4 regions of the Herbaspirillum sp. 1173 genome follow, and region 1 is predicted to be linked to each of the others. Evidence: predicted binding sites of a transcription regulator. Region 1 holds the regulator's gene; each other region holds the start of a gene.
The links. Region 1 encodes LexA, which represses DNA repair genes until DNA is damaged. Its sites were predicted from a motif close to ACTGTATNNNNATACAGT; they were not measured.
Positions count from the first base shown of each region.

Region 2: the regulator LexA is predicted to act here: its motif matches at 2,835-2,852, upstream of imuA (translesion DNA synthesis-associated protein ImuA).
Region 3: the regulator LexA is predicted to act here: its motif matches at 3,177-3,194, upstream of ruvA (Holliday junction branch migration protein RuvA).
Region 4: the regulator LexA is predicted to act here: its motif matches at 2,086-2,103, upstream of recA (recombinase RecA).

Region 1 covers NZ_JAVDSP010000001.1:220,792-228,299, reverse strand. The annotation lists gene J2X56_RS01125 (replicative DNA helicase) at 1-1,191, opposite strand, end outside; gene rplI (50S ribosomal protein L9) at 1,396-1,848, opposite strand; gene rpsR (30S ribosomal protein S18) at 1,875-2,159, opposite strand; gene priB (primosomal replication protein N) at 2,215-2,514, opposite strand; gene rpsF (30S ribosomal protein S6) at 2,536-2,901, opposite strand; gene lexA (transcriptional repressor LexA) at 3,229-3,885, shown strand; gene J2X56_RS01095 (tetratricopeptide repeat protein) at 4,088-6,070, shown strand; gene J2X56_RS01090 (flagellin) at 6,393-7,481, shown strand.
Region 2 covers NZ_JAVDSP010000001.1:440,840-448,347, forward strand. The annotation lists gene J2X56_RS02035 (error-prone DNA polymerase) at 1-613, opposite strand, end outside; gene J2X56_RS02040 (DNA polymerase Y family protein) at 623-2,107, opposite strand; gene imuA (translesion DNA synthesis-associated protein ImuA) at 2,034-2,783, opposite strand; gene J2X56_RS02050 (KGG domain-containing protein) at 3,167-3,505, shown strand; gene J2X56_RS02055 (YoaK family protein) at 3,706-4,461, opposite strand; gene J2X56_RS02060 (hypothetical protein) at 4,750-5,010, shown strand; gene J2X56_RS02065 (CBS domain-containing protein) at 5,379-5,909, opposite strand; gene J2X56_RS02070 (PQ-loop repeat-containing protein) at 6,199-6,471, shown strand; gene J2X56_RS02075 (DUF4142 domain-containing protein) at 6,640-7,209, shown strand; gene J2X56_RS02080 (hypothetical protein) at 7,351-7,508, shown strand, end outside.
Region 3 covers NZ_JAVDSP010000006.1:245,320-252,827, reverse strand. The annotation lists gene J2X56_RS19635 (YaiI/YqxD family protein) at 1-419, opposite strand, end outside; gene J2X56_RS19630 (2-keto-4-pentenoate hydratase) at 439-1,281, opposite strand; gene ruvB (Holliday junction branch migration DNA helicase RuvB) at 1,462-2,517, opposite strand; gene ruvA (Holliday junction branch migration protein RuvA) at 2,542-3,120, opposite strand; gene J2X56_RS19615 (DUF808 domain-containing protein) at 3,234-4,175, shown strand; gene ruvC (crossover junction endodeoxyribonuclease RuvC) at 4,172-4,714, opposite strand; gene J2X56_RS19605 (FAD-binding domain-containing protein) at 4,751-6,217, opposite strand; gene J2X56_RS19600 (thiol-disulfide oxidoreductase DCC family protein) at 6,219-6,635, opposite strand; gene J2X56_RS19595 (FAD-binding domain-containing protein) at 6,622-7,508, opposite strand, start outside.
Region 4 covers NZ_JAVDSP010000007.1:174,729-182,236, forward strand. The annotation lists gene J2X56_RS21025 (sensor histidine kinase KdpD) at 1-158, opposite strand, end outside; gene J2X56_RS21030 (response regulator) at 161-1,789, opposite strand; gene recA (recombinase RecA) at 2,262-3,311, shown strand; gene recX (recombination regulator RecX) at 3,461-3,925, shown strand; gene sucC (ADP-forming succinate--CoA ligase subunit beta) at 4,448-5,608, shown strand; gene sucD (succinate--CoA ligase subunit alpha) at 5,709-6,590, shown strand; gene J2X56_RS21055 (TerC family protein) at 6,772-7,506, shown strand.

The sequences.
Region 1 (7,508 bases):
TTCCAGCGAGCGGTTCAGCTGCGACAGCGCGATCACCGGGCAGTTGAGTTCCTTGGCCAGGCCCTTCAGGCTACGCGAGATTTCCGAGATTTCGGAGGCGCGGTTTTCAGAAGAGCTGCCACCGTTGCCCGACATCAGCTGCAGGTAGTCGATGATGATCAGGCCCAGCTTGCCGCATTGGCGCGCCAGGCGGCGCGAACGTGCGCGCAATTCGATGGGCGACAGCGCCGGCGTTTCGTCGATGTAGAACTGCGCATCGTTCATCTTCTGGATGGCGTGCGTCAGGCGCGGCCAGTCTTCGTCCAGCAGGCGGCCGGTACGCAGGCGGTGCTGGTCCAGGCGTCCGACTGAACCCAGCATACGCATGGCCAGCTGCGCGCCACCCATTTCCATGGAGAACACGGCTACCGGCAGGCCCGACTCGATGGCGACATGTTCGCCGATGTTGATCGAGAAAGCGGTTTTACCCATGGAAGGACGGCCAGCGACGATGATCAGGTCGCCCGGCTGCAGGCCGGAGGTCATCTTGTCCAGATCCATGAAACCGGTCGGAACGCCGGTGATGTCGCTGGTATTGTCGCGATTGTAAAGTTCGTCGATGCGCTCGACCACTTGCGTGAGCAGCGGCTGGATTTCCATGAAGCCCTGAGAGCCGCGCGACCCTTCTTCGGCGATGGCGAAGATCTTGGATTCGGCCTCGTCCAGCATGGACTTCACATCCTTGCCCTGCGGATTGAAGGCATTGCCGGAAATCTCGTCGGCCACGGTGATGAGCTTGCGCAGAATGCCGCGATCACGGACGATCTCGGCATAGCGGCGGATGTTGGCCGCAGAAGGCGTGTTTTGCGCCAGTGCATTCAGATAAACCAGCCCGCCCACCTCTTCGGCCTTGCCGCTGGTGGACATGGCTTCATAGACGGTAATGACGTCGGCCGGCTTGGTACTGTTGATGAGCTTGACGATGTGCTCGAAGATGATGCGGTGATCGTAGCGGTAAAAGTCTTCAGCGCTGACGAAGTCGGCGATACGGTCCCAGGCTGCGTTGTCCAGCAGCAGGCCGCCCAGCACCGATTGCTCGGCCTCGATGGAGTGGGGCGGCACGCGGAGCGCATCGATCTGGGGATCGGATGACTCTCTCTGGCCACGGAAAAATTCTGGATTGCCGCGGGACGATTCTTTCATGGCGCGCATTATAACCTGCTGATGTGAAGCCGTAGGTCCGGCCGAACGTTTTTGCACGGCCAGATGCTTCATGCGAACGAATGCAATATGAAGCCATTGACAAGCCGCGCCATGACGATGACCAGTGGCGGCGTGTCTTGGTACAACTGACAATAAAAAAGCCAGGCGAACCCGGCTTTTCTATTGCAAAACGAATTGCAGCAAACAGGCGTATTACGCTTGCTCGCCCTTGACTGCGATGGTGACATCGACCACCACGTCGGTGTGCAGAGCCACCGACACGGGGTGTTCGCCAACGGTCTTCAGCGGGCCGTTGGGCAGGCGCACTTGCGACTTCTCGACAGCAAAACCCTTCTTGCCCAGGGCTTCAGCGATGTCGAAGTTGGTCACGGAACCGAACAGACGGCCGTCAACGCCGGCCTTCTGCGACACTTCCACGGTAGCGCCAGCCAGCTTTTCGCCTTGGGCTTGGGCAGCGGCCAGCTTCTCGGCGGCAGCCTTTTCCAGGTCAGCGCGCTTGGCTTCGAATTCAGCGATGGCTGCATCGGTAGCGCGGCGGGCCTTGCGTTGGGGGATCAGGAAGTTGCGTGCGAAACCGTCCTTGACGCGCACGACATCACCCAGACCGCCGAGATTCACGATTTTTTCCAACAGAATGACTTGCATGTTTTTCTCCTATTTCTCGACGCTGATTAGGCGTTGTGCAGATCGGTGTACGGCAGCAGAGCCAGGTAACGCGCGCGCTTGATGGCGGTGTCAACTTGACGCTGGTAGTGGGCCTTGGTACCGGTCAGGCGTGCCGGCATGATCTTGCCGTTTTCCTGGACGAAGTCCTTCAGGGTGTCCACGTCCTTGTAATCGACCTGTTCAACGCCAGCGGCGGTGAAACGGCAGAATTTCTTGCGCTTGAACAGCGGGTTTTGCTGTTGGCGCTTGTTTTTCAGCTTGCTTTTATCGAACTTTTTACCGAATGCCATGGTTGGCTCCTGTATCTAAAAATTGGGTAAGGTCTGTTTGGCTACCTTGCGCCGCTCAATCCGGCGCGACCGGGCCAAAATCAACGATATGAAACACGACGCTCTTGCTGTTGCGATTCCTGCGGGCCAAAAAGCCGGTGAACCGGAAGACTTCACCCAGTGCCGCCCTGTTGAGCGCACCGGAGATTTCCCCCGCTGCCAGCGCCGCGATCTCGAATTCGACCTGACGCTTCATGCCAGCCTCCGTCTGCTCCGACTGATGCTGCAACCTGGCAGTGACAATCGGGATACCGGCCGGCGTATAACGTAGGACATCACGTTCTGCCAGGCTGGCGATGACTTGAAACTGGTTCACTCTCCGCGATGTTCGCAGCGCTTAAGCTGCCGGAGCTTCGGTACGGCTCTTGGCCGCGTCTTCCTTCTGCACTGCCTTCAGGATGGGGGAAGGACCGGTTTCGGCCTTCTTCATCTTGACGGTCAGGTGGCGCAGGACGGCGTCGTTGAACTTGAAGCCGGTTTCGATTTCAGCCAGCGTTTCGCTGTCGACTTCGATGTTCAGGCAGACGTAGTGAGCCTTGGCCAGCTTCTGGATCTGGTAAGCCAGTTGGCGACGGCCCCAATCTTCGACACGGTGGACCTTGCCGCCGCGGGTGGTGACGATGCCCTTGTAACGCTCGATCATCGCCGGCACTTGCTCGCTTTGGTCCGGGTGGACGATAAATACGATTTCATAATGACGCATGTAGACTCCTTATGGACTTATTGAAGACGCCCACCCCGGCGTCAAGACGGGTGTGGGAAGAGGAAAACCCGAGATCATACTAGGTTTCCGTCCTGACAGCAATGCCAGCGTCACGCCACTGCGGCCGCAGGGCCACAACGCGGACCCTGCACATCGCCGCCAGCGGCTCAGAACCAGATTCTTCAGTTGCGGCGCGCTCTATATAAATGAGAAAGCTTGCCTTTTCCGCCCCGGAATATGCATGTTGCCGTTGACACAAGGATTGCACCTGTATAAAAATACAGACTGTTCATCCAGACAGCCTTCCCTCCGAGAAAGGCCACCCTCATGCTCAAACTGACTGCGCGCCAGGAACAGATCCTGAACCTGATCAAGAACGCCATCGAGAACACCGGCTTCCCTCCCACGCGTGCAGAGATCGCTGCCGAGTTGGGCTTCCGTTCCGCCAACGCCGCCGAAGAGCATCTGCAGGCCCTGGCCCGCAAGGGCGCCATCGAGATTTCCCCCGGCACCTCGCGCGGCATCCGCTTGCGCGAATCAGGTACCACAGGCATCAGCACTGCACGCCAGATGGCCCTGCCCCATCCCGCCCTGATGCAGCTGAGCCTGCCGCTGATCGGGCGCGTGGCGGCGGGCTCCCCCATCCTGGCCCAGGAACACGTGGAAAAGACTTACCAGGTCGACCCGGCCATGTTCCGGGCCAAGCCCGACTACCTGCTCAAGGTGCGCGGCATGTCCATGCGCGACGCCGGCATCCTGGACGGCGACCTGCTGGCCGTGCGGCGCGCCGACCAGGCGCGCAATGGCCAGATCGTGGTGGCCCGCCTGGCTGACGAGGTCACGGTCAAGCGCTACCAGAAGAGCGGCAGCGTCATCACCCTGTTCCCCGAGAATCCGGAATTCGAGCCCATCATCGTCAAGCCGGAAGACGACCAGTTTGCACTCGAAGGACTGGCCGTGGGATTGCTGCGCAGCTGGAACTGAATTCGGAGCGGCGCGCAGGCCCGACCGCCGGAAAGACGCTGCCAGCGGCGACTGATCGCTTGTTTATGCATGAACCTCCGCTTAAAACGGAGGTTTTTTGCTTTCTATTTAGCTCTTCACCTGTGACCGGTTACGCATATCATCCTTGCTGGACAGCTATGCCCGGCGCAATGGATGCGCCCAACCAAGAGGACCCTTTTCGATGTCGACGCGCAAGAGCAGCAACAAGCACGGCAAACATATTCCGGCCCCAGCGGCCGCCAAGTCCAACCTGCAGGATCTGCTGGACGTTCGCAAATGTCTGGACCTGCTCGACAATCGCAAGACCGAGGAAGCCAAGGCGATCTGTACAGCCGTATTGGCCCGCGCCCCCAATCTGGTGTTTGCCAACCACGCACGCGGACTGATCGCCATGCAGGAAGGCCAGTTCGCGCAAGCCGAGCAATACCTGCGCAAGGCCATCGAGGCCGATCCGAACAACGCCGAATACCTCAGCAACCTGGCCGGTACGGTGCTGAGCCAGGATCGCATCGACGAGTCCATCGCCATCTACGAGCGCGCCATCGCCATCGACAAGGAAAACCGGGCGGCACGCATCGGCCTGGCCAATGCCCTGCACGAAAAGAACGATCCGGAAGCCTCGATCAAATACTTCGAGGATGCGGCCCGGCGTGAACCCAACGCACCGGGCCCGCTGTCGCACCTGGGCCGCGCCCTGATCGACGCACGGCGCTTTGACGAGGCGGTCGCCACGATTCTGAAGTCGCTCGAATACCAGATCAATTTCGCTCCCTCCCACACCGCCCTGGGCGAAGCCTTTCATGCCATGGAGATGTACAAGGAGGCCGTAGAGTCCCACAAGACCGCCATCCTGCTCGATCCCCAGGACACCTACGCCCACAACAAGATCGCCGATAGTTATCTGAAAATCAACAAGATCGAAGAAGCCCACGAACACCTGCTGCGCGTCATCGAGATCGCACCCAAGGATCCGAATGGCTACGTCAAGCTCGGTTCAAGCTACTTCAACACGGGCGACCGCTTCGACGATGCCATGCGCATGTTCAAGCAGGCCCTGGCGCTGGACCCCAAGCACGCCCTCACCTACAACAACATCGGCGCGATCCAGCACGATCATGGCGATTATGACGATGCGCTTGGCAATTTCCGCACGGCATTGGCGCTGCGGCCGAATTACCCGACCGCCAAGCACAACCTGGCACTGACCCTGTTGCTGCGCGGACAGTTCGAGGAAGGCTGGGAGTGCCACGAGAGCCGCCTCACCACCAAGGAACGCGCCCACGTCTACCGCCTGATCCACAAGCTGTTCGAGGTCATTCCGAAATGGGATGGCAAGTCCTCGCTGGCGGGCAAGCGCATCCTGCTGATGCACGAGCAAGGCTTTGGCGACAGCATCCAGTTCCTGCGCTATGCCCGCTTGCTCATGGAGCAAGGTGCCAGCGTGGCGCTGCATGTGAAGAATCCTCTGTACCGCCTGTTCCAATCCTTCACACCAGCAGTGACACTGGTGCGCGAAAGCGATCCCCTGCCACCCTGCGACTGCGCCTATGTGCTCATGAGCCTGCCCTATGCCCTGCGCACCCATAGCGTCGAGGATATCCCGCGCTATGCGGAAGGCTATCTGTCTGCCGATGCGTCGCTGGCGGCGCACTGGAAGCAGAAGATTTCCACCTTGACACGATCAGCGGACAATCTGCGCGTCGGCATCGTCTGGGGCGGCAATCCGGAGCATGGCAATGACCGCCATCGTTCGATTCCACTGGACAAATTCAAGCAATTGTTTGAAGTCCCCAAGATGGAATTCTACTCATTGCAAAAAGGCAAGCCTGCCGACGGCCTGAAGGAGTTGCCAGCCGATTGGCCCGTCTTTGACCTGGGCAATGAGTGCCAGGACTTCGCCGATACCGCTGCCGCCATCAGCAATCTTGACCTGGTTATCTGCGTGGATACTTCGGTGGCCCATCTGGCCGGAGCACTAGGCCACCCCACCTGGGTACTGCTGCCGCATGTACCCGACTGGCGGTGGCTCAACGACCGCGATGATTCCCCGTGGTATCCCGGCATGCGCCTGTTCCGCCAGCCGGCAGTCAGCGATTGGGACTCGGTCCTGAAAAAGGTTGGCGAAGAATTAACGCTGCTGCAACATAAGAAAGCCCAAGGCTGAGCTGGCTAGGAGCGCCCAGCCATTGCAGGAAACCGCCCTTCCCGGGCGGTTTTTGCTTTTCGGAACATTTTTCTTGGCCGCAACAGCAATTTTCCTAAAGTTTTTGGAATTGCCGTCGAAAAAGGATTTGCTTGGAGTTTCAAAGCACGCAGTTTTAGTTCGGAAAGCCTTGAAAAAGATTTTTTGCAAAAGCCCTAAACTTTTTCCAAGACTGCCCGATAAAGCAATCAACAGAGGTTGAAACGCCTGGGGCTCATGGGTAGAAGACCAACGTTAGGCACTGAAACTCGGATCATCGGTCTCAAATCTTAGGAGAATTAACATGGCAGCAGTCATTAATACCAATATTCCGTCGCTCAATACGCAACGGAACCTGAATTCCTCGCAGTCGTCGCTCAATACCTCGATCCAACGTCTGTCGTCCGGCCTGCGCGTCAACAGCGCCAAGGACGACGCCGCCGGCCTGGCCATCGCCGACCGCATGAACTCCCAGGTCAAGGGCCTGGCAGTTGCACAACGTAACGCCAACGACGGTATCTCGATGGCGCAAACCGCTGAAGGCGCTCTGTCGACCGTCGGCGACAACCTGCAGCGTATGCGTGAACTGGCTGTGCAAGCAGCCAACGGCACCAACAGCGCACAAGACCGCAAGACCCTGAACGACGAATACACCCAGCTGTCGCAGGAAGTGTTCCGTGTTCTGAACGGCACCAGCTTCAACGGCCAGAACCTGTTCACCGGTGTTGGTCAAGGCGCATCGGCCGGTACCGGCTCGAACGCTTCGAACGTGTCGGCTTCCCTGACCCTGTCGTTCCAGGTCGGCGCCAACGTGCAAGACAACAAGCTGAACGACCAGATCACCATCACCCTGGATGACCTGTCGAACAACTCCACCATCGCTACCGTCATCGGCACCAGCGCCAAGGGCCTGATCGGTCTGGGCGACACCTCCGGCGTGAGCACCGCGCAAGCGACCTACACCTCGGCCAAGGCTGCCCTGGACAACCTGTTCGCTACCGGTTCGTCCCTGTCCTCCTCGGCACTGGCTTCGTCGGCCGTGACCCTGCAAGCTGCCGTTGACAGCGCCAAGCTGTCGCTGGATCAGGCAGTTGCCGCCCCGTCCGCTCAGAGCGACGCTCAGAAGGCCATCCAGAACCTGGACAAGGCCATCAGCCTGATCTCCTCCAAGCGTGCAGAATTCGGTGCAGTGCAGAACCGCTTCAGCGCGGTCATCAGCAACCTGCAAGTGTCGAGCGAAAACATCACCGCGTCGCGCAGCCGTATCATGGATACCGACTACGCGCAGGAAACCGCGAACCTGACCCGTGCGCAGATCCTGCAGCAAGCTGGTACCGCGATGCTGTCGCAGGCCAACTCGGCACCGCAGCAGGTTCTCTCGCTGTTGAAATAAGCCAGATAGCTAGGTAGGATGACGTGC
Region 2 (7,508 bases), 220 kb from region 1:
CGCGATGCAGGTCGTCCAGCGGACGGTACAGGCGCGTCATGCCGACCCATGAGCGGCCGGGGGCCAGCGGGGCGAACCAGCGCAATTGCGCATCCAGCGTTTCTTCATCGGCCGGGTAGTCCGGCACCAGGATCAACTGGCAATCGGGCAGGGTGCGCAGGTGCGACAGGGCGGGCGGCGGCTGGCTCAGGTCTTCCGGCGACAGCAGGTAGCTGCCTTTTTCGGCGCGGGTGCGCGCCAGGGTGATGAGTTCGCAGAGGTTGCCATAGCCCTCACGATTCCTGGCCAGGGCCACCAGGGTCATCCTGGCCAGGGGATGGGCCGGATCGTCCTTCAAGGCTGTAAATCGGAAGCAACTGCCGATGAGCAGCTTGAAATCCTTGGCCTTGCCGCGATGGACCTGTTCCACCCAGGCGGCATGGGCGCGCACCACCCCGGCCATGGTGCATTCGTCGGTGATGGCCAGGGCCCGATAGCCCAGTTCGATGGCACGATCCACCAGTTCCTGCGCATGCGAGGCCCCTTGCAGGAAACTGAAGTTGGTGCGGCAATATAGTTCGGCATAGTCGGGCAGGCCGGTCTGGGGGACGCCCAAGGGCAGGGAAGCTTGCATGCCGTGCTCCTAGCCGAACAGGCCGTGCAGGAACCACTGCGGCTCCTCGTCGGACCACTCGCCGCCGCGCCACTGGCGGAAGATCCAGTAATAGGCATGGCTGGCATCGCGCGCCGTGAAGTAGTCGCGCGTCAATGGCCGGCCTTCCCACCAGCCGGCTTCGATGCGTTCGGGCGGCGAAGTGAATTCCAGCGCACTGCGATAGAAGGGCTTGTGCTGCTGCATCCGCAAGGGCAAGGGTTCGGCCAGCAGCCACAGCGGACGCGGCGGCAATCGTGCCGCATCGGTGTTCAGGGCAGCCGGCAGGCTGGCGGGGCTCTGCATCACGCTGCACCAGCGGTTGGCGATCTCGGGCCGGTGATCGGCGCGCGGGGCGGCCTGCTGCACCTTGTCCGCGCCCAGACGCGCCACCAGCAGTTCCAGCAGGCGCTGGTGATCCTCGGCACTGCCGCCGGGTTCGGGAAAGAGCATCTCGCTGGCCGCCTGCTGGCTTTCCAGTTCATCGGCGGCCAGCCCCAGGGCGATGGCCGGGGCGGGCAGGGAGGAACGGGCCAGCTTTTCCTTGACCAGGGTGTGCAGGTGGTCTTCCTGCCAGGCCGGGACCGACAGCGCTATCTGCAGCCCGGTCGGTGCCACTGCCTGCCGTCCCCGTTCATGTTCCAGCCACAGGCACAGCTTCTTGATGGCCAACTGGCGTGCCGTCAGCCAGCCGGCCAGCTGGGCCAGCAAGCCTTGAGCATAGGCGGCCAGGATGTCGGTGTGCTCGATGCGGTCCGGCAGCTCCACCCGGGCCTGGAAGGTTGGCGGTGCCACGATCCAGTCATGCACTTCGGGTGCGGCACCATAGGCGCGGTCCAGCATGGCCAGCAAGTCCTTGCCGCAGCGGCGCTGCAGACCGGCGCGGGGCAGGCGTTGCACCTGACCCAACTGGCGGCAGCCCAGCCCGTGCAGCCATTCCAGATGGGCACGGGCGGCGGTGAGCAGAACCACTGGCAGGCGGTCCAGTCGGCGCTGCAGGGAACGATGATTGAGGGTACGCACGTAGCCGTAGCGCGCCAGCAGCCAAGATCCGGTCGCCGTAACGGCGCAGGACAGGGTAGCCGACAGTCCCATGCGGGCGATAGTCACGCGGATCTTGCGGCACAAGGCCCGGATGCCGCCGAACAGGCGCAGGCTGGCGCCCACTTCCAGCAGGATGCAGGCCTCTTCGGCCAGCGTGACCTGGGGCGTGTATTGCAGCAGGGCCAGGGCGGCTTGCTGCAAGGTGGTTTGCTCCCGCAGGATATCCCGCTCATTCAGATGCGCTTGCGGTGCCAGCAACTGCACGCCGCCACGCCGCATGCCTTCGTGCACGCCCAGCGCGCGCGCCGGTGCCGTCAGGGCGGATACGCGATCGCGCTCGAAGACCACGGCCGCTTCCTCATCCAGCCAGTTCGGACGGAAGACTTCCAGCGGCAGCAGTGGCAGGTGTACGGCGATCCACAGGGGTGACATGGCGTTGCAAATTCGGTGAAGGCAGCAAAGGGAGAAACAGGCTTTGTTCGCGCAGCGGTCCGCGGCGCTTGAGAAAACCGATCTCCAGCCCGTCGCGCGCCGGCTTGAGCGTCAGCCGCAGGGGCGCGGGGGAAGGCTCGCGCGCGCAGGACAGCGGCCTCAGCATGAAGAACAGCGTCTGACCGGCCTGCGCCGCCACATGCAGGCGTCGCAGCAAGTCATGATCGCCCTTGCGCAAGCGCGGCTGCCACATCAGCAGGGCCTGGCAACTGTCGGCCCGCAAGACCTGCTCGGCAGCCCAGCAGGCGTCGGCCGCATGATCGGCCTGCAACTGCAGCAGCCGTGATGCTTCCACCCCCATATGCGCCCAGCCGGGGGCATTGACCTGGTGTGGGGCCTGCAGCAGGGCGATCCGGCCAGCCTGCGGCGGGCGCCGGGCAGTGGCGGGCGCACGCGCCAGTACCGGGCGCAACAGGCGCAGCTCGCCCACGCCCTCCTGCGGCAGCAGCAGCTCGATGAGCACCCCGGGCGGCCAGCCGCGTTCGGGCAGCTCGGCATCCAGCGCCTCGAATCCGCTGGCGACACCGCGCGCACCACCGCGCGCCAGCTGGGAGGCCAGCCAGAGCGAGGGGTGGATGATTTCCGGACGAGGGACCGGAGAGCTGGATGTCAACATGGCAAGAAAACGAGGATGCGAAACAGCAGGAAAGTGCGGGTAAAAGCAAAGACTGTATAAATATACAGTAATTGTTTTGAGGTGTGAAAAAAACTGCCTTTGGGCTTTCAATCACGTGAAATTTCCTGGGTGCAATGCCGAAGATCGCTGATCCATCAGCAATTGATACCGAAAATGCAAGCTCATCTTCAGTTTTTCCTACCTGTCTGACAGCCATTGCTGACCTTGGCAGAAGAGCTCTTCCGATAGTGAGGATCGGTGAGGCTTTCTACACTGCAGATGTGGACAAAAGTTGGGTTGTCATTTGCATGCTCGCGCAGAGCAAGAGGGCGGCGAATGACAAATGTCTGCTCCATTCGATCATCCAAGACAAGGAGTCACACATGGCAAATTCACAAAATCCGGGGAACAGCAATCGCGGCTTCGCCGCCATGGATAGGGAGAAACAGCGCCAGATCGCCAGCATGGGAGGCAAGGCCGCCCACGCCAAGGGTGCCGCCCATGAGTTCACCTCCGCCGAAGCCCGGGAAGCCGGACGCAAGGGTGGCCTCAACAGCCATGGCCGCAAGAATGCCGCCGCGGCCGCCGCTGCTCAGAACGGCAATGGTGGCAATGGCGCCAGTGCATCGGCCCAGCCGCAAATGAACCAGAGCACGCCGCAAGAGGGCAATGGCGCCCAGCAGCCGCAGCAGTCGGACAGCAATCCCCAGCAGCAAGGCTGAGAAAGCGGCCCCAGCGGCCACCTCAGGCAGACTCAGCCGCCGTACCAGGACCCTGATCGCATCAGGCAGCCGTTCCAACGAAGGACCCTGCGCTCCACTGGCTTCAGGAACCGGGCGGTGCACCTAAGTCGATAACAATAAAACGAAAGGCGCGTTGAGCGCCTTTTTTGTTGCCTGCAGCCCGCCTCCGATGGGAGGCTTCAATTGCGTGCCAGATCATCCATCATCGGCACCAGCGCCAGCAGGAACAATGCGGCTGCCAGCGGCATGGTCGCGAGGAAGCCCAGCGCCTTGAAGCCAAAAGCACCCGTCACGCCCCCCAGGAAGAACATCAGCAACAGCGAGGACAGCAGCATGAACTTGCGCCGCGCACCCGGCACGGGATCTTCCGTCACCGCCTCATGGGGCTGGCGGGGGGCCAGGGTCCAGTAGCACATCTTGCCGATCTCGATGCCGATGTCGGTGACCAGGCCCGTGACGTGGGTGGTACGGATCTCCGATCGCGAAATCTTGCTGATCATGGCATTTTGCAGACCCATCACGAAGCACAGCAAGGCCGCGGTCACCGGCACGAACAGCAGACGGTGATTTTCCAGATTGCTGCCGAGGATGCCAAAACACAGCAACAGCATGGCTTCCAGCATCAGCGGCATGGCGTATTCGCTGTGCAGGCCGCGCCGCCGCGCCCAATTGATCATCACCGCCGAACAGGCCGCTCCCAGCAGGAACGACAGCAAGGCACTGGCGCCGGCCACCAGCAGCAGGGTTTCCCCCAGCACCAGGTTGTCGGCCAGCGAGGAGACGATGCCCGACATGTGCGAGGTGTATTGGCCCACGGCCAGGAAACCGCCCGCATTGACGGCGCCGGCGATGAAGGCCAGTGAACGCCCCAGATGGCGGTTGGAGAGATCGGTGCGCGCCGGACTGGTCAGACGGCGCAGGTAATTGATGGGCATGACGGTTCCAGACAGAGAGGCAAGCACCCCAGGCGACAGCATCCCCCAGCCACCCCTGCGCAACGTCTGCCTCTCCTGTCCCCCCGGAGAGACTCATCTTCGCCGCTTCCTACGCAGAGAGCCGGTGGCTTCTTGCTGCCTTTGCCTTCAGTGTTTCTTATGCTGACAAGAATACTTCTTCCTGGCCCGGCGCGGGGAAAGAGGCTGCATTGCCTGACCTGCGTCAGTGGCGCGGGCGGCACAGGTTTCTTCCTGCCGGGTCTTTCACCTTGAACAGAGGAGCACACCATGAGCATTCCCATCGACATTCCCGGCGGTCACCATCTGGGCGAACTGAGCGGCCCCGTGGCCGATGCGCAAGGAGGAGCGCTCATGCAGCCAGGCGTGCAGCAATCCGAGGAAGGCGGCTTTCGCGGCATCGTGCTCATCGGCGCTTCCCCGCAAGCGCCGCAGGAGCCGGTCTCTACCCATGTCTGCCCGATGTTGCGCACGACCAGCGAACTGGCCTATGCCGATGCTCTGGCGTTTATCGCCGGACAGGGCAAGTGAATCATTCGACCCATGCGAACCATTCTTCAGGTGAAGAAACCAATGCGGATAAAAATGAAGATAAAAAAAAGGCCGCCTGGGGAGGCGGCCTGAGGGGGAGGGATATAAGACGCCGGGGATCGGGGGAATCGCCGGAGAATTTCTGCTTATGAAAACGACTCGTGGGGATAAACCGATGGGGGATGGACTGTATTCATGACACGACGGAGGGGGACGTTCGTATCGGAATGTGGGGTCCTCGGTTTCGAGTTCGTTGAGATACATAGTAGCGATGCAGCGCAAAAAAGAAGATCGGACAGTGTCCAATAAACGCGTAGGAAAACACCTACAGCGCGTCTCTCCAGATGCCCCGCAAAGCCGCGCCAGTACTAGTTGTGGCCGATATTGACCTCGTGCATGTCACTATTGCGCACTTCCGGCAATTCGAAGTCGCCAGAAGGCGACACTTCCTGTGCCGGACGCACCGGTGCAGCGGGCAAGGAAATCTCCGCCAGTGCGTTGCCCACGCCGCGATTCTGGGTCTTGGCGGCGACGTCGCCCAGGCTCACCATGCCGACCAGATTCTTCTGGCGGTCCATCACGGGCAGGCGGCGGATCTGGCGCTGCACCATATCGTCCAGCACATCATCTACAGGCTCATCTTCGTAGCACCACAGGACCTCGTGGCTCATTACCTCGGTCAGCGGCAGGCTCTCGGAAAGGCGATTGCGGGCCACGGCGCGCAGAACGATGTCGCGGTCGGTGACCAGGCCGACCAGATTGTGCTGGGCATCGCAGACGGGCAGGGCGCCTACGTCCAGTGACTCCATCGCCTGGGCGGCCCGGATGACGGAATCATCCGGGCTCAAGGTATGGACACCGCGTGTCATGACGTCGGCAATGGTTCGGGTAGCGTGCATGTTGACCTCCTGAGTGGATGGGAATGGCTGTAAAGGGGGATCTGAAGGGGGATCTTGACTTCCACTCCAGACTAGGGAAGTGAGGCCGATGCCGCAATGCCACATGCGCCCTTTGTCGGGTCGGCCAATTCGCGCAGGCCCGTGCGAATGCGCCGACCTGCGTTGCAGGGCTGCCGGGGAAACTTCCTACACCGCCTCGCGGCGCTGGCCGACTGTGGCCGCTGCCGGCTTGGTCCACCATCGGCACACCATTAGCTTGCCGGGCCTTCACGGGCTCATCTCGACCATCATGTCCGATCACATCACCGACCTCATCGGCTGGGGCGCGACCCTCATCCTTCTGCTCACCATCTCCTCCCAGGTCTACGAACAGTGGCGCAGCCGCTCCACCCAGGGCGTCTCGCACTGGCTCTTTGCGGGCCAACTGGCGGCTTCTACCGGCTTCGTCGCCTACAGCGTCCTGCAAGGGGACTGGGTGTTTGTAGTCTCCAATGTGTTCCTGCTCTTTACCGCATTGCTGGGGCAGGTGCTGTATCTGCGCAATCGCCGCCGTCAGCAGTGAGTCACGCATGAGTCACGCATGATCCGGGCGCCATCCCGCTCATCGATTCTTACATCGGTCATTGGCGCTGTCTGATGCAAGCCGCCGCGCTTCCTGACTACAGTGAAAACATGGCAGCCCCGAATGGGGCAGAAGCTGATCCATCATCCACACGACAAGGAGCCTTTCATGCAACGTACGCAGAATATTCAATCCCGCCCGCACACCTGCGCCAGCCGCCGCCTGATCGGGGCCGGCCTCCTGATGATCGCCGGGGCCGCCTTGTCCTTCAATGCCGCGGCCGAGTCCGTGAACAGCAAGGACAAGAGCTTCATGACCAACGCCGCCGAAGCCGGTCATGCCGAAGTCGAAGCCAGCAAGATCGCGCTCGAAAAGAGCAGCAACCAGGCCGTCAAGGATTACGCCCAGAAAATGATCGACCAGCACACCACGGTGGATGAGCAACTCAAGCAACTGGCCTCGAGCAAGGATGTCACCCTGCCGGCCGAACCGAGCATGGCCCAGCGCGCCAAGATCGCCATCCTGGAGAAGCTCAAGGGCAATACCTTCGACAAGCGCTATGCCAGCATGATTGGCGTGTCCGCCCATGAAGATGCGGTCAAGCTGTTCCAGAAGTCGTCCAAGGAAGCTCAAGATCCGGATGTGAAGACTTTTGCCGCCAAGACGCTGCCGGGCCTGCAGGAACACCTGCAGATGGGCCGTGATCTGAAGAAAACTGTGGATGCCGCCAAGAAATAATCGTCATCCCTTCAGTCGATCAGCTCTGCAAATGAAATAAACCTTCCCTTGCGGCGTTGATCGACTAAGCTGTAGTCAGCTTCACTCCCGCTCCCTGTCATGCCGTCCCCCCCTCACGCCCGTGTGCCCAGGAGACTTGCCATGAAACACTTCGCCCGCTCCGTCGAACAGCAGCAAGCCGGTCATTTCATGCCGCGTGTCACCAAGCTGGACAAGCACAAATACGTCGCCTACATCGATACCCGTATTGATGAACTCTGGCACATGGATTTGCTGGACCTCGGTGCGCAACCGGTGCG
Region 3 (7,508 bases), on a different contig from region 1:
AGCTCACGGGCGAAGGCGCGGCCGTCGCTGGCGCTGAAGGCGGCCGGGCCGCCGGTCTCGACGCCGCTGCTGCGCAGCTCTTCCATGAAATTGCGGGTGCTGAGGTGATGGCCGATGTTCTGCGCCGTATAGAGCTCGCCGCGCGGATTGAGCGCCAGCGCGCCCTTGGCCACCACGTCGGCAGCCAGCGGAATATCGGCGGTGATGACCAGGTCGCCGGGTTCACACTGGCGGGCGATTTCCTTGTCGGCCACGTCGAAGCCGGCCGGCACCACCATGGATTTGATGTAACGCGAAGGCGGTGTGCGCAAGGGGCGGTTGGCCACCAGCGTCACGATGATGGTGGTGCGGTCGGCCACCCGGAACAGCATGTCCTTGATGACACCCGGACAGGCATCGGCATCCACCCAGATCGCCATCAGCGCGCGTTCGCCCGCGTCAGACGAAGGACACGGTCAGGCCCGGCAGGGTCACGCCCGAGAAGGCTGTTGTCCAGGTCTGGCCGGGCTCGATGGGACAGGCGTCGGTCCACGTTCCGGTGCTGATGATCTCGCCGGCCTGCAGCTGGCGGAAGCGGGTCTGCTTCTGCAGCAGCTGGTGCAGGTGCCACAGGGCGTGCAGGGGGCTGTCCATCTCGTCATTGCAGAAGCCGGCGGCACGCAGCACGCTGGACGACTCCGTGTTGCAGGACAGAGAGACGCTGGCGCTGGCCAGGATCTGCGGCAGGTGGTGTTTGGTCGCCGAAGACAGCACGTGCGGCTCGCCCACGATCAGGGTGCCATGCAACCCGAAGGCGGCAATTGAATCGGCTACGGTGAATTCCCAGTTGGGGAAGGGACAGACCACGATTTCGAAGCCATGCGCCATCCACTCCAGGCAATCGGCCAGCTCCAGCAGCGATGCGCCGGGGGCCGGGGTCTTGCCGAGCTTGAAGACAATCTCCGGCTCGATGCGCGGCTGCACCGCACCGGTGAGCGATTGCGCGCCGTGATTGTCTTCGGCGAAGCGCACCGTGGCATCGTACATAGGTGCCCAGGTCGGAATGCGCGCTTCATCGATGATGCCGTAGCGCTCCCAGTTCTTGCGCACCACAAACCCGATCTTGCGGCCGATAGGCTGCTCGCCCTGGGCAACGCGGATATTGCGGATGTTATGAGCGATTTCGTAGGCGTCTTCGACCGACAGCGGCTCGGACTCGGAAATGCGCGGGATGATGCGGGACTGAGCGCGGGCATCCAGCAACTGATGCGCGTAGCGGAGGGCTTGGCTCGACATTAGCATGGAGGGCTCACATCGAAAGATAGTGAATAGCTATCCATTGTCGATGACGATTAATTTTTGCACAAGCAAAAACTCGCTTTTATACGAGATCTGACAAAAATTTCATCAGATTGACCTGCTCCGCGTCATGCTGTTTTTCAATGGCTGCAACAGTCCTGTCCAGCTTGAGAATGGCAGAGCTCATGCGCCCCAGAGTTCACCGTTCGGACCGGTTTGCGGCGCGGTCACGCCGAAATGCTGATAGGCCAGCCCCGTGGCGATGCGCCCGCGCGGGGTGCGCTGCAGGTAGCCTTGCTGGATCAGGTAGGGCTCCAGCACGTCTTCGATGGTGTCGCGTTCTTCACCGATGGCCGCCGCCAGGTTGTCCAGCCCGACCGGCCCACCGCCGAACTTGAAGAGCACGGCCTCCAGCAGCTTGCGGTCCATCAGGTCGAAGCCGACCGGGTCCACGTCCAGCATCACCAGAGCGGCATCGGCCATCTCGCGGGTGATGCGCCCCTCCCCCTTGACCTCGGCATAGTCGCGCACGCGGCGCAGCAGGCGGTTGGCGATACGCGGGGTACCACGGCTGCGGCGGGCGATTTCCAGCGCGCCTTCCTCGACGATGGGGGCATTGAGCAAGCCGGCGCTACGCGTGACGATGCGGGCCAGCTCGGGCGGAGTATAGAACTCCAGCCGGGCGACGATGCCGAAGCGGTCGCGCAGCGGATTGGTCAGCATGCCGGCACGGGTGGTCGCCCCCACCAGCGTGAAAGGCTGCAGGTCCAGACGCACCGAACGGGCGGCCGGGCCTTCGCCGATCATGATGTCGATCTGATAATCCTCCAGTGCCGGGTAGAGGATTTCCTCCACCACCGGCGACATGCGGTGGATCTCGTCGATGAAGAGCACGTCATTGGCTTCGAGATTGGTCAGCAGCGCGGCCAGGTCGCCCGCGCGCTCCAGCACGGGGCCCGAGGTCTGGCGCAGGTTCACGCCCATTTCGCGGGCGATGATGTGGGCCATGGTGGTCTTGCCCAGGCCGGGCGGGCCGAACAGCAAGGTGTGGTCGAGCGGCTCGCCACGCTTGCGGGCGGCCGAAATGAAGATTTCGAGCTGGGCGCGCACCTTTTCCTGGCCGACGTATTCGTCCAGCTGCTTGGGCCGCAGGGCGCGCTCGATGGCTTCCTCGTTGGCCGAGGCCGGGGTGGCGGAGATGATGCGCTGCTCGGAGAAATCGTCGGTCTGGATGCTCATGCTCTAATCCTTGTCTGGCCGGGCTCAGCCCTTGGAGAGCGCCTTCAGGGCCAGCTTGATGCCGTCCGAGACGCTGCTGTCCTTGGGCACCTGCTTCATGGCCAGGGTCGCTTCCTTGTCCGAATAGCCCAGCGCCAGCAGGGCATTGAGGATGTCGGCCGAGGCGTCGCTGTGGACCACGCCGGCCACCGCGCCAAGATCGGCACCGAGCTTGCCCTTCAGTTCCAGCAGCAGGCGTTCGGCGGTCTTCTTGCCGATGCCGGGCACGCGGGTCAGACGGCCGGCTTCCTGCAGGGTCACGGCCTGGGCCAGGTCGGCCACCGACATGCCGGAGAGGATCGACAGTGCCGTGCGCGCGCCCACGCCGGAAATCTTGATGAGCTCCTTGAACGTATTGCGTTCTTCGGCGGTCCCAAAACCGAACAGGATGTGCGCGTCCTCGCGGATGGCCAGATGGGTCAGCAGCGTGACCTTCTCGCCCAGGCCCGGCAGGTTGTAGTAGGTGCTCATGGGCACGGCCACTTCGTAACCGACGCCCTGGCAGTCGACCAGCAGGTTCGGGGGGATTTTTTCTAGAAGAATTCCGGAGAGGCGACCGATCATGGCGTCAGGGATGTGCGTGGGAGGCAGCTTCTGTGATAATCCCGCGATGATACAGCACTGTTCGGATAAACAGTATCCAAGCCCCCCCTCAGAGATGAAGACAAAGGAAAAACATGGCCGGTAGCGCCTTTTTTGCATTGATTGACGACATCGCCACCGTGCTCGATGACGTTTCCCTGATGACCAAGGTGGCCGCCAAGAAGACGGCCGGCGTGCTCGGCGACGACCTGGCCCTCAATGCCCAGCAGGTCGCGGGCGTGCGCGCCGAGCGGGAATTGCCCGTGGTCCGGGCGGTCGCCAAGGGGTCGTTGAAGAACAAGGCCATCCTGGTACCGGCGGCACTGGCCATCAGCGCCTTCATCCCCTGGGCGGTGACGCCGCTGCTGATGCTGGGCGGCGCTTTCCTCTGCTTCGAAGGCTTCGAGAAACTGGCGCACAAGTATCTTCCGCACGATGACGAGCATCATGAAGTCGCGGCCAAGGCGGCGGAGGACGTCGATCCGCTGGTCTACGAGCAGGAAAAGATCAAGGATGCCGTGCGCACCGACTTCATCCTCTCGGCCGAGATCATCGCCATCACCCTGGGTACCGTTGCCGGTGCGCCGCTGCAGCAGCAGATCACGGTACTGGTCGGCATCGCACTGATCATGACGGCGGGCGTGTATGGGCTGGTGGCCGGCATCGTCAAGCTTGATGACGGTGGCCTCTATCTGGTGCAGCATGCGGGCGCAAGCGCCTGGGGACGCTTCAAGGCCGGTATCGGCCGGGCGGTGCTGGCGGCCGCACCGAAGATGATGCGCAGCCTGTCAGTGATCGGGACGATTGCCATGTTCATGGTCGGCGGCGGCATCCTGACCCACGGCCTGCCCTTCGCGCATCACGCCATCGAGGCGGCATCGCAAGCGGTGGAGGGTGTCGCCGTAGTTGGACCGGTCCTCGGGGCGATCACCCCGGCGGTCTTGAATACCCTCTTCGGCGTAGTCGCCGGGGCAGTGGTGCTGGTGGTGGTGAAGCTGGCGCAGCGCGTGCTGTCGCTCTTCAAGAAAAAGCACTAACCGACCAGACGCCCGCCGCGCATGCGGATGCCCTTGCGCGCCAGCGCCGGGGCCAGCGCGCCGAGGTCCGACAAGACTCCCCCCCCATGCGCATGGCAGATCGCCACGCCCAGCGCATCGGCGGCATCGGTACCCGGCAGGCCGGGCAGCTTCAGCAGCCGCGCCACCATCTCCTGCACCTGCGCCTTCTGGGCGCGTCCATGGCCGGCCACAGCTTGCTTGACCTGCAAGGCCGTGTATTCGGCTACCGCCAGGTCGGCGGCCACCAGCGCGCAAATGGCCGCGCCACGCGCCTGCCCCAGCAGCAGGGTGGATTGCGGATTGACGTTGACGAACACTTTTTCGATGGCCGCGCAGTCCGGTGCATAGGACTTCACCACTTCGCCGACGCTGGCCAGGATCACCTTCAGGCGTGAAGGCAAGTCGCCGTCCGGCGTCTTGATGGTGCCGGAAGCGATATAGGAGAGCGTGTTGCCCTGCTTGTGGATGACCCCGAAACCGGTGGTGCGCAAGCCAGGGTCGATACCGAGGATTTTCATGCCCGCCAGTCTAACCGATCAGGCGGGCAACCCGTGTCAGAACAAGACGCCCTGCCCCGGATCCGCGGTTTTCTGGCGCGGGCGGCGCTGGGTGGTCGAGGGCAGGCCACTCTTGCGCGAGCCGTGCTTGTCCTGGATGGCATCGGCTTCCGCCCGCGCGGTACTGCTGCTGCGCTGGCCGTAGAGGGCATCCTTGGCCTGCTTGAGCGCCGTCTTCTCATCGACGATGGGGTCGGGATAAGCGGCCGTGCCGACTTCCGGCACCCAGCGCCGCACGTACTCGCCCAGCGGATCATGATCGCGCGCCTGCTTGGCTGGCGAATAGATGCGCAAGGTATTGATGCCGGTGGTGCCGGATTGCATCTGCATCTGGCTCCAGTGGATGCCCGGCTCAAAATCCAGGAACTGCCGCGCCAGGAACAGCCCCGGCGCACGCCAGTGCAGCCACAGGTGATAGGCGGCAAAGCTGACCAGCATGGCGCGCATGCGGAAGTTGAGCCAGCCGGTAGCGCACAGCTGGCGCATGCAGGCATCGATCATGGGATAGCCGGTACGGCCTTCGCACCAGGCATCGAAACGCGCTTGCGCCTCCACGCCCCACGGACCGCCATCGCCCGGACGCAAGCCATCGAGCGAACGCGCCACATTGCGCCATTCGATATCGGGCTGGTCTTCCAGCTTCTGCATGAAGTGGCAATGCCAGCGCAGGCGGCTGGAGAAACCGCGCAGGCCGTAGGCCAGTTCGCGGTCGGCCGTGTGCTCGATGGCCAGCTCGGTAGCCTGATGCACGCTGCGCATGGAAATGGTGCCGAAGGCCAGATGCGCGCTGAGCCGGCTGCAGGCGTCGGGTGCGGTCAACGGACTGGACATGCCGCGCCGGTAATCGCGCCCGCCGCCGCCGAGGAAGGCGCGCAGCGTATCCCATGCCGCTGCCTCGCCAGCGGGCGGTTGCAGGCGTACCTCGGGCAAACCCAGTGCGGTCAATGTGGGCAGCTTGTCGGGCTGCATCCCTTGCGGTGCACGAAAGCCGACAGGATTGGCAATCTGCGCTGCTTCCATGCGCTGCACCCAGCGCACGGCCCAGCCATCGCGGCTGCGCAGGCGGCGCACCACGCCGGTTTGCGGAAACTCCTGCCACTGCACGCCCTGGATGCGGCTCCAGCGGTTCACCGAAATATCGCGGGCATAGCTCCAGGCAGGGCCGGTTTCTTCGTGGCTGAAGAGATGGGTCACGCCCCATTCGCGACGCAGGGATTCCAATACCTGCACTGCCTCACCAATGCGCAGAAGCAAAGGCAGGCCGCGTTGCTTCAATTCGATCTGCAAGGGGGCGAGGGAACGCAACAGGAAATCCACATGACGCGGATCGCATTCAAAACTCTGCAGCCATGCAGGCTCGATGATGAAGACCGCAAACGCACGCTCACACCGCGCGGCCTCGGCCAGCGCCGCGTGATCGCGCAAGCGCAGGTCGCGCTTGAACCAGACCAGGCCAACGCTCATGTCAGCCTCGGTCCTGGCGGCGTTCGAGCCGCACCACCAGCCGTTGCACGGCCGGACGCACGTGCAGGAAGCCGCGATAGCTGCGCTCCATCAGCCACAGCATGCCGGGCAGACGCGCCAGCCGGGCCAGCCAGCGCCATCCCGGCAAGGTGGCCCACAACTTCACGAAGGCTTCGGCACCGCTGAAGACCACGCCATCGGCACGACGCACATGAAAGCGCGCCAGCAACTGCTCGCGCGTCATGCCCGCAGGAAGCTCTGTGGCGGGCACATCCGCGCGGCTGATATCGCAAAAGCGCAGCGGGGCATCCTCCGCGCCGCGCTGGTACACGCCGATCTCGCGCCGGCACAGCGGACAGGCACCGTCATACAGCACGGTAATCTCTTCCTTTGACGGACGAGGGTCAGGCTCCGCCATCGCGCCGCTCCTTGCGCTCGGTGCGCGCCAACAGCTCGGCGGCGCTCTGCAGGCCTTGCGTGCTGCGCCGCCACCACTGGGTGAACAGGTCGCTGGGCTTGTCGACCACCGGGAACAGTTCCGGTGCTGCCACGCATTGCGCCCACAGCGGCAGCCAGGGGGCCAGATGCGGATCGGCCACACAACGCACGCTGCGGGCAGACTTCAGCGCACGGCCGACAGTGGCGGCATCGCCATGCCAGCACAGCGATGTCAATTCGCGCATGCGCTTACCGATGAAATCCCAGCGGCGCTGATCCCAGGGCCAGAGCAGATGGAAGTCCGACAGATACAGTCCCACCACCACAGTGTCAGCCGGCAGATCGGCGGGCAACTCGCCAAGGCTCCACGGATGGACCAGCCAGACATCCCGTCCGGCTACCGCTTCCGCCTCCGGGGTCACACTGCCCAAATGTTCAGGTGGCACTGGCAGCAGGGCCGGCTCCTTGCAGCGTTCCCGCGCGCGCTGGGCGGGTTCGGTGGCCACCGGGTCGGGATTGAGGGCGATTTCGCCCAATACTTCATATGAGGTGTCTACCACGGTGCCCGGGCTGTGCCATTCGGCCGGGGCGTACTTGGCCACGTTCTCGGCATTGAACAGATAAGGCTTGTGGCTGCCGGTCCCGGCCACCCACTGCCAGCTCAGGTGATTGCTGGCCAGGTCGCCATCCAGCAGATGCCCGACCATCCAGTCCGCCCCCGCACGCCAATGCACCTTGCGCAGATGCACCACATAGCTGGCCAGCCACATGCGCGCGTGATTGTGCAGGGTGCCGGTGGCATACAGGGTGCGCACGGCCTGGTCGATCACCGGCAGGCCGGTGGCAGCTTCGC
Region 4 (7,508 bases), on a different contig from region 1:
GTCAGGAAGGCGATCAGCTTTTCCTGCAGGGCCAGGCAGGTGACATGGGCCTGCTGCACGCGCGGCACGTCGTCGGACAGGCGGCGCAATTCCCCCTCCAGCACGCCCAGGGAGTTTTTGATGTCGTGAATGATGATCGCGGCAAGCTTGGGATCCATGGTCAGCTCTTCGGGGCTACTTTGGTCAGGGTGTCGCGCAGGAATTTGTGCATCTTCGCGACTCTATCGTTGCCGGGAATCAGGCGGTCCAGGGTGGCCAGGTAGCGGCGCACGCGCTTGACGTATTCTTCGTTCCAGCCGCGCTGGCTCATCCACAGCAGATGCAGCTGGGCGGCCGCCAGCAGCACGCCGGTGTTCTCCGGCATGCTGGCCAGCGCCTCTTCCAGCCGCGCCAGCGACTCGTCGGGCTTGGCGCTGCGCATGAGGGCATTGGCTTCGGCGATGATGCTCATGCAGTGCTTGACGGCACCGTCGATGAGCTCTTCGGCCAGGTTGGCGCGGCCGGTATCGGCCAGCACCTTGCGCGCCAGCATCTGCAGGGTCTTGTTCTCGTGGTCGGACTTGACCGCCTCGGCGATCAGCTTGGCACCTTCCTCATCCTTGCCCATCGAGAAGGCGGCCTTGGCCAGCGCCAGGGTGGCGGTGTCCGAGGCTTCCTTGCCGGCCGCCTGGCGGGCCGTCTCGAAGGCTTGCTGGGCCGAGATGGTGTCGCCCAGCTGGACGTAGGCCTGGGCCTGCACGGCGGCCTGCGCGGAGACGAAGAGGTTGGATTCCTCGTAGCGGCGCGGCGCGCTTTCCAGCAAACGCAGCGCGGCATCCGGGTCGCCGCTGTCGATGTGCACCTGGGCCAGCGAGAGCAGGTCGGTCGGTTGCGCGGTGAGCGAACCCTTGGTGTGCTTCAGCACCTTGTCATAAGCCTCGCGCGCCTGGTCGAGATGGCCGCTGCGGTAGGCCACGTCGCCCACCAGGCGGCTGCGGCGCGCCGAGGGGATGATCTCGGAAGACTTGGTCAGCGCCTCCAGCGCGCCTTCCTGGTTGCCCTGGGCTTCGTCGATCTGCGCCATCAGGTCGTAGGCGGCGATGAACTGCTTGTTCTGCGCCAGTACGTCTTGCACGATCACGCGCGCATCATCCATCTGGCCGGCCACGATGTTGCAGCGGGCCAGGCCGATCTTGGCCCATACCAGGTCGTCGCGCATGGCCAGGGCCTGCTTGTAGACCTCGCGCGCCTCGTCGATGCGGCGCTGTTCGATCAGCAGCGTGCCCTTGGTCTTCATGATCTCGACGATCCACTTGGGCGCCGACTTGAGCACGTTGTCGCATTCGATGATGGCGCCGGTGATGTCCTTGCGCTTCATCTTCTCGGTCACCGGCAGCATGGCGTGCTGCTTTTCCAGCAGGCGGTCCACGCGTTCGGCGATGCGGCTGGCCGTCAGCGGCTTCAACATGTAGGCGTCGGGCTGGAACTCGGCGGCGCTGGCCACCAGGTTGTAGCCGCTCTCGGCCGTCACCATGATGAACATGCAGGTCGGCGAGAGCATGTTCTGGGTGCGGAAGAACTCCAGCAGCTGCTGCCCGTTGCTTTCCTTGTTGAGGTTGTAGTCGCAGATGATCAGGTCATAGGTGCCGGACTGCACGAAGCGGATGGCTTCATCGGGCGTGGCAGCCTGGTCGACCTTGGTCACGCCGAGCTGCCCGAGGTGCATGCGAATGTTCTGGCGCATCGTCGGCATGTCGTCGATGACCAGGCAGCGCAGGGCGCTGATGTGGCTGAAGGGCACTAAACTCATGAGAACGGTCTGTAAAGCGATCTGTAAGGCGATCTGTAAGGCGATCTGTTCGGGATTGCGGAATGCCGTGGGCCGAATAATTGCCGCGGCGCAATATCGTGCGAGATGACGACTATTGATACCAATTTGGCCATTGCTGACGAATTATTCCCCCCAACTCGCGAGTGTGCCGTTTTTTTTCCTTCCATGCATCATTCCTCTGCGATTTATGAAGTTTTTGGAAGGTCTGCCTCTCGTATAATTGTGGTTTTCGCCCACGGATGGAATTTGGGCCGACAAAAACGCTTGCACTAAGCACTGTTTTTTTATACAGTATCGCTCTATCGGGGCGGTCATCCACTGCTCCCCGGGCAACACCCGCGGCCTGCCAGCGATGGCCAGCCACCGCGAGCAAGATCCAAGCAACATTCAAGCAACATCAGCAAGACTCCCCCTGACACCCGTCTTCACGACATTTTGCCGAGAGAGATTTATGGACGACAAAAAAGCTGCGAACAACTCTGAAAAGAGCAAGGCGCTGGCCGCCGCGTTGGCACAGATTGAAAAGCAGTTTGGCAAGGGCTCGGTGATGCGCATGGAAGATGGCGTCATCGCTGAGGAAATCCAGTCCGTGTCCACCGGCTCCCTGGGCCTGGACATCGCGCTGGGCATCGGCGGCCTGCCGCGCGGCCGCGTGATCGAAATCTACGGTCCGGAATCCTCGGGCAAGACCACCCTGACCCTGCAATCGATTGCCGAAATGCAGAAGCTGGGCGGCACCTGCGCCTTCATCGACGCCGAGCACGCGCTGGATGTCACCTACGCGCAAAAGCTGGGCGTGAACCTGAACGACCTGCTGATCTCGCAGCCCGACACCGGCGAACAAGCCCTGGAAATCTGCGACGCCCTGGTGCGCTCCGGTGCGGTGGACCTGATCGTGGTCGACTCCGTGGCCGCGCTGACCCCCAAGGCTGAAATCGAAGGCGACATGGGCGATTCCCTGCCCGGCCTGCAAGCCCGCCTGATGTCGCAGGCGCTGCGCAAGCTGACCGGCAGCATCAACCGCACCAACACCACCGTGATCTTCATCAACCAGATCCGCATGAAGATCGGTGTCATGTTCGGCAACCCGGAAACCACCACCGGCGGTAACGCGCTGAAGTTCTACGCTTCCGTGCGCCTGGACATCCGCCGTACCGGTTCGATCAAGTCGGGTGATGAAGTCATCGGCAGCGAAACCAAGGTCAAGGTCGTCAAGAACAAGGTTGCGCCCCCGTTCCGCGAAGCCCACTTCGACATCCTGTATGGCGAAGGCACTTCCCGCGAAGGCGAGATCCTGGACCTGGGGTCGGAACACAAGGTGGTCGAGAAGTCCGGTGCCTGGTACAGCTACAACGGCGAGCGCATCGGCCAGGGCAAGGACAATGCCCGTAACTACCTGAAGGAACATCCGGAGCTGGCTCGCGAGATCGAGAACAAGGTCCGTGTCGCCCTGGGCGTGCCGGAACTGGCCGGTGGCGAAGCGGAAGCCAAGGCTTCCTGAATCCGCGCTTAAAGGATTCAAGCGCCATCGCGGCGACAGGGTTTGCCTGAGCCCTGGGTGTCGTGATGGTGGCTTGTTTATCTCGCTGGTGCCGTGCTGTGTTGGCGGTCTCAGGGGGAGGCAATACCGCAGTACAGCAAGTTCGCAACATGCCAAGACCGCCGATCAGCCTGAAAGCAAGGGCGCTCAAATATCTCTCTTCACGTGAGCATAGTCGCCAGGAACTTGCGCGTAAGCTTGCCCCTTACGCGCAAGAGGGCGATGACATCGAAGAGCTCCTGCAATGGCTGGAGCAGTCCCGTTTTCTTTCCCAGGAACGTTTTTCCGAATCGCTCGTGCATCGCCGCTCGGCGCGCTACGGCAATCAGCGCATCATCTCCGAACTTCACGGCCATGGCATTGAAGGTGAAGCCATCGCCGAACTGAAGGCCGATCTGGCCGCCGGGGAGGGCGAGCGTGCCGCGCAGGTGCTGCGCCGCAAGTACGCCGCACCGCCCGAGGATGCCGAGACCCGCGCCAAACAGATGCGCTTCCTCCTGCAGCGCGGTTTTTCCCATCGCAGCATCCGCGAAGCCTTCCAGACCGCTTGGGCCGACGACGAAGAATCCGCCTGAACCCAAGCTGCATCCAGCAGGGCCGGCCCGGCCAAGCACATTTTTCCCGCGTTTTCCTCGAAAACTCCCACCGGCGTGCGGCCTTGTCCTGCCCGATGGTAATTCCTGCGCATTGCGCCCGGTGTTAGCGCTACCGGCCAACAGGCCGTTTGTCGTGTGCTAGAATTCGGAAGTTTTTGCTGCGGCGCGCAAGCCTGAGGAGATACCGCGTGTTGCCGGTTTGTTAAAACGGCGCAACGGTGCAAGGCCCACGTCAGGAGCAGGAATGGATAATGCGAACGCTTCGGCGCAAGCTGGTGCGTTTCGACTATCAGACCAACTAAAGCAGACGGCATGCATATGCCCAATTCGACGAATTCACTCGCAACCCGCGCAGCTCACGCCTGCGCCCGACTCCATCCGGCAACGGATGCGACCCCCGCCTGCGGGTTGCAGTCTGCTTTCTGGTCGGCCGGCTCAATGCCGGCTTCCGAATTTCAATCCGGCAAGTTTCATTCATTCAGTGTCTAAAGGGAAGCTCCCATGAAAATCCATGAGTATCAGGGTAAAGAAATCCTGCGCCAGTTCGGCGTAACCGTGCCGCGCGGCATTCCTTGCATGTCGGTCGACGAAGTCGAAGCGGCTGCCCAGAAGCTCGGCGGCCCGGTGTGGGTCGTCAAGGCCCAGATCCATGCAGGCGGCCGCGGCAAGGGCGGTGGCGTGAAGGTGGCCAAGTCCATTGAGCAGGTCAAGGAATACGCCAACCAGATCATGGGCATGCAGCTGATCACCCACCAGACCGGCGCTGAAGGCCAGAAGGTGCGTCGCCTGCTGATCGAAGAAGGCGCGGACATCAAGAAGGAACTGTACGTTTCCCTGGTCACCGACCGCGTCTCGCAGAAGGTCGTCCTGATGGCCTCCAGCGAAGGCGGCATGGACATCGAAGAAGTTGCCCACAGCAACCCGGAAAAGATCCACAACGTCATCATCGACCCGATCGATGGCCTGACCGACGCCCAAGCCGACGACGTGGCTGCCAAGATCGGCGTGCCTGCCGCATCGATCCCGGCTGCTCGCCAGAACCTGCAAGGCCTGTACAAGGCTTACTGGGAAACCGACGCTTCCCTGGCTGAAATCAACCCCCTGATCCTGACCGGCGACGGCAAGGTCATCGCCCTGGACGCCAAGTTCAACTTCGACTCCAACGCCCTGTTCCGTCACCCGGAAATCGTCGCCTACCGCGACCTGGACGAAGAAGATCCGGCTGAAGTCGAAGCCTCCAAGTTCGACCTGGCCTACATCTCCCTGGACGGCAACATCGGCTGTCTGGTCAACGGTGCCGGCCTGGCCATGGCCACCATGGACACCATCAAGCTGTTCGGCGGCGAGCCGGCCAACTTCCTGGACGTGGGCGGCGGCGCCACCACCGAGAAGGTCACCGAAGCCTTCAAGATCATGCTGAAGAACCCCGAACTGAAGGCCATCCTGGTCAACATCTTCGGCGGCATCATGCGCTGTGACGTGATCGCCGAAGGCGTGATCGCGGCTTCCAAGGCCGTCTCGCTGAAGGTGCCCCTGGTGGTCCGCATGAAGGGCACCAACGAAGACCTGGGCAAGAAGCTGTTGGCCGATTCCGGTCTGCCGATCATCTCGGCCGACTCCATGGAAGAAGCCGCCCAAAAGGTCGTGGCAGCTGCCAAGTAAGTAACCCAACACGCAAGCCTGCGCGGCGCGAGCCGCCGGCTGCAAGCGATTGCAGCCCAGGCGCCGCCCGCGGCGCAGGCATCACAGTCAAGGAAGAGAAATGTCGATCCTCATCAACAAAGACACCAAGGTCATCACCCAAGGTATCACCGGCAAGACCGGCCAGTTCCACACCCGCATGTGCCGCGACTACGCGAATGGCAAGAATGCCTTCGTCGCAGGCGTGAACCCGAAGAAGGCCGGTGAAGACTTCGAAGGCATCCCCATCTATGCCAACGTCACCGAAGCCAAGAACGCCACCGGCGCCACCGTCTCCGTGATCTACGTGCCGCCCGCCGGCGCTGCTGCTGCCATCTGGGAAGCCGTCGAAGCCGAGCTGGACCTGGCCATCTGCATCACCGAAGGCATCCCCGTGCGTGACATGCTGGCCCTGAAGGACCGCATGGCCAAGGCCGGTTCCAAGACCCTGCTGCTGGGCCCGAACTGCCCCGGCCTGATCACCCCGGACGAAATCAAGATCGGCATCATGCCCGGCCACATCCACAAGAAGGGCCGCATCGGCGTGGTTTCCCGCTCGGGCACCCTGACCTATGAAGCCGTGGGCCAGCTGACCGCCCTGGGCCTGGGCCAGTCCTCCGCCGTCGGTATCGGTGGCGACCCGATCAACGGTCTGAAGCACATCGACGTCATGAAGGCCTTCAACGACGATCCGGACACCGACGCCGTCATCATGATCGGTGAAATCGGTGGTCCTGACGAAGCCAACGCTGCACGCTGGATCAAGGACAACATGAAGAAGCCGGTGGTTGGCTTCATCGCCGGCGTGACCGCGCCCCCGGGCAAGCGCATGGGCCACGCAGGTGCCCTGATCTCCGGTGGTGCTGACACCGCTGAAGCCAAGCTGGCCATCATGGAAGAGTGCGGCATCAAGGTCACCCGCAACCCGTCCGAAATGGGCCGTCTGCTGAAGTCGGTGCTGTAATTGACCACGGGCTGACTCGCTCAGCCACGGCAGTAAAGCAGTACCGCAAGACCAGCATGGGGAGCTCCGGCTCCCCATGTCATTTCTGGCAAGCCGTCCCGATGGGAGGCACTAACCGCGCACAACGCGGTCTTCCAGCCATGCGCCCGATCCGAGGCGCTGTTTTTCCAAGAGGACATGCATGGAATTCCTGGCCAACCTGAACTGGGTCGCCGTGGTGCAGATCATCCTGATCGATATCCTGCTCGGTGGCGACAATGCCATCGTCATCGCCCTGGCCTGCCGCAATCTGCCCGACAAGCTGCGCATGAAGGGCATCGTCTGGGGCACGGTGGGTGCGATCGGTATCCGCATCGCCCTGATCGCCTTCGCCGTGACGATGCTGCAATTGCCATTCCTCAAGCTGATCGGTGGCATCCTGTTGCTGTGGATTGGCATCAAGCTGCTCAACGAAGACGATGAGCACACCGACATCAACGGCAGCGACCGCCTGTGGGGCGCCGTCAAGACCGTGATCGTGGCGGACCTGGTGATGAGCCTGGACAACGTGATCGCCATCGCCAGCGCCGCCGAGCAAGCGGCCGGTGAGCACCAGCTGCTGCTGGTGGTATTCGGCATCGTGGTCAGCATCCCCATCATCGTCTGGGGCAGTACCCTGGTGTTGAAGCTGATGGAGAAATTCCCGGTCATCGTCACCCTGGGTGCAGCCTTGCTGGGCTACATCGCCGGTGGCATGATCTTCAGCGATGTCGCGGTACAGGGCTGGATCGAGGGCTTCATTGGCGACACCGAATTCGTGTTGCCGGGCGCTGCGGTGCACCTGAGCTTGCCCGGCCTGGTCGGTGCGCTCGGTGTGGTGCTGACCGGCCTGACGCTCAAGCGCAGGAAGCAGGAGCGCCAGAAAACGGCCGCCTGAGC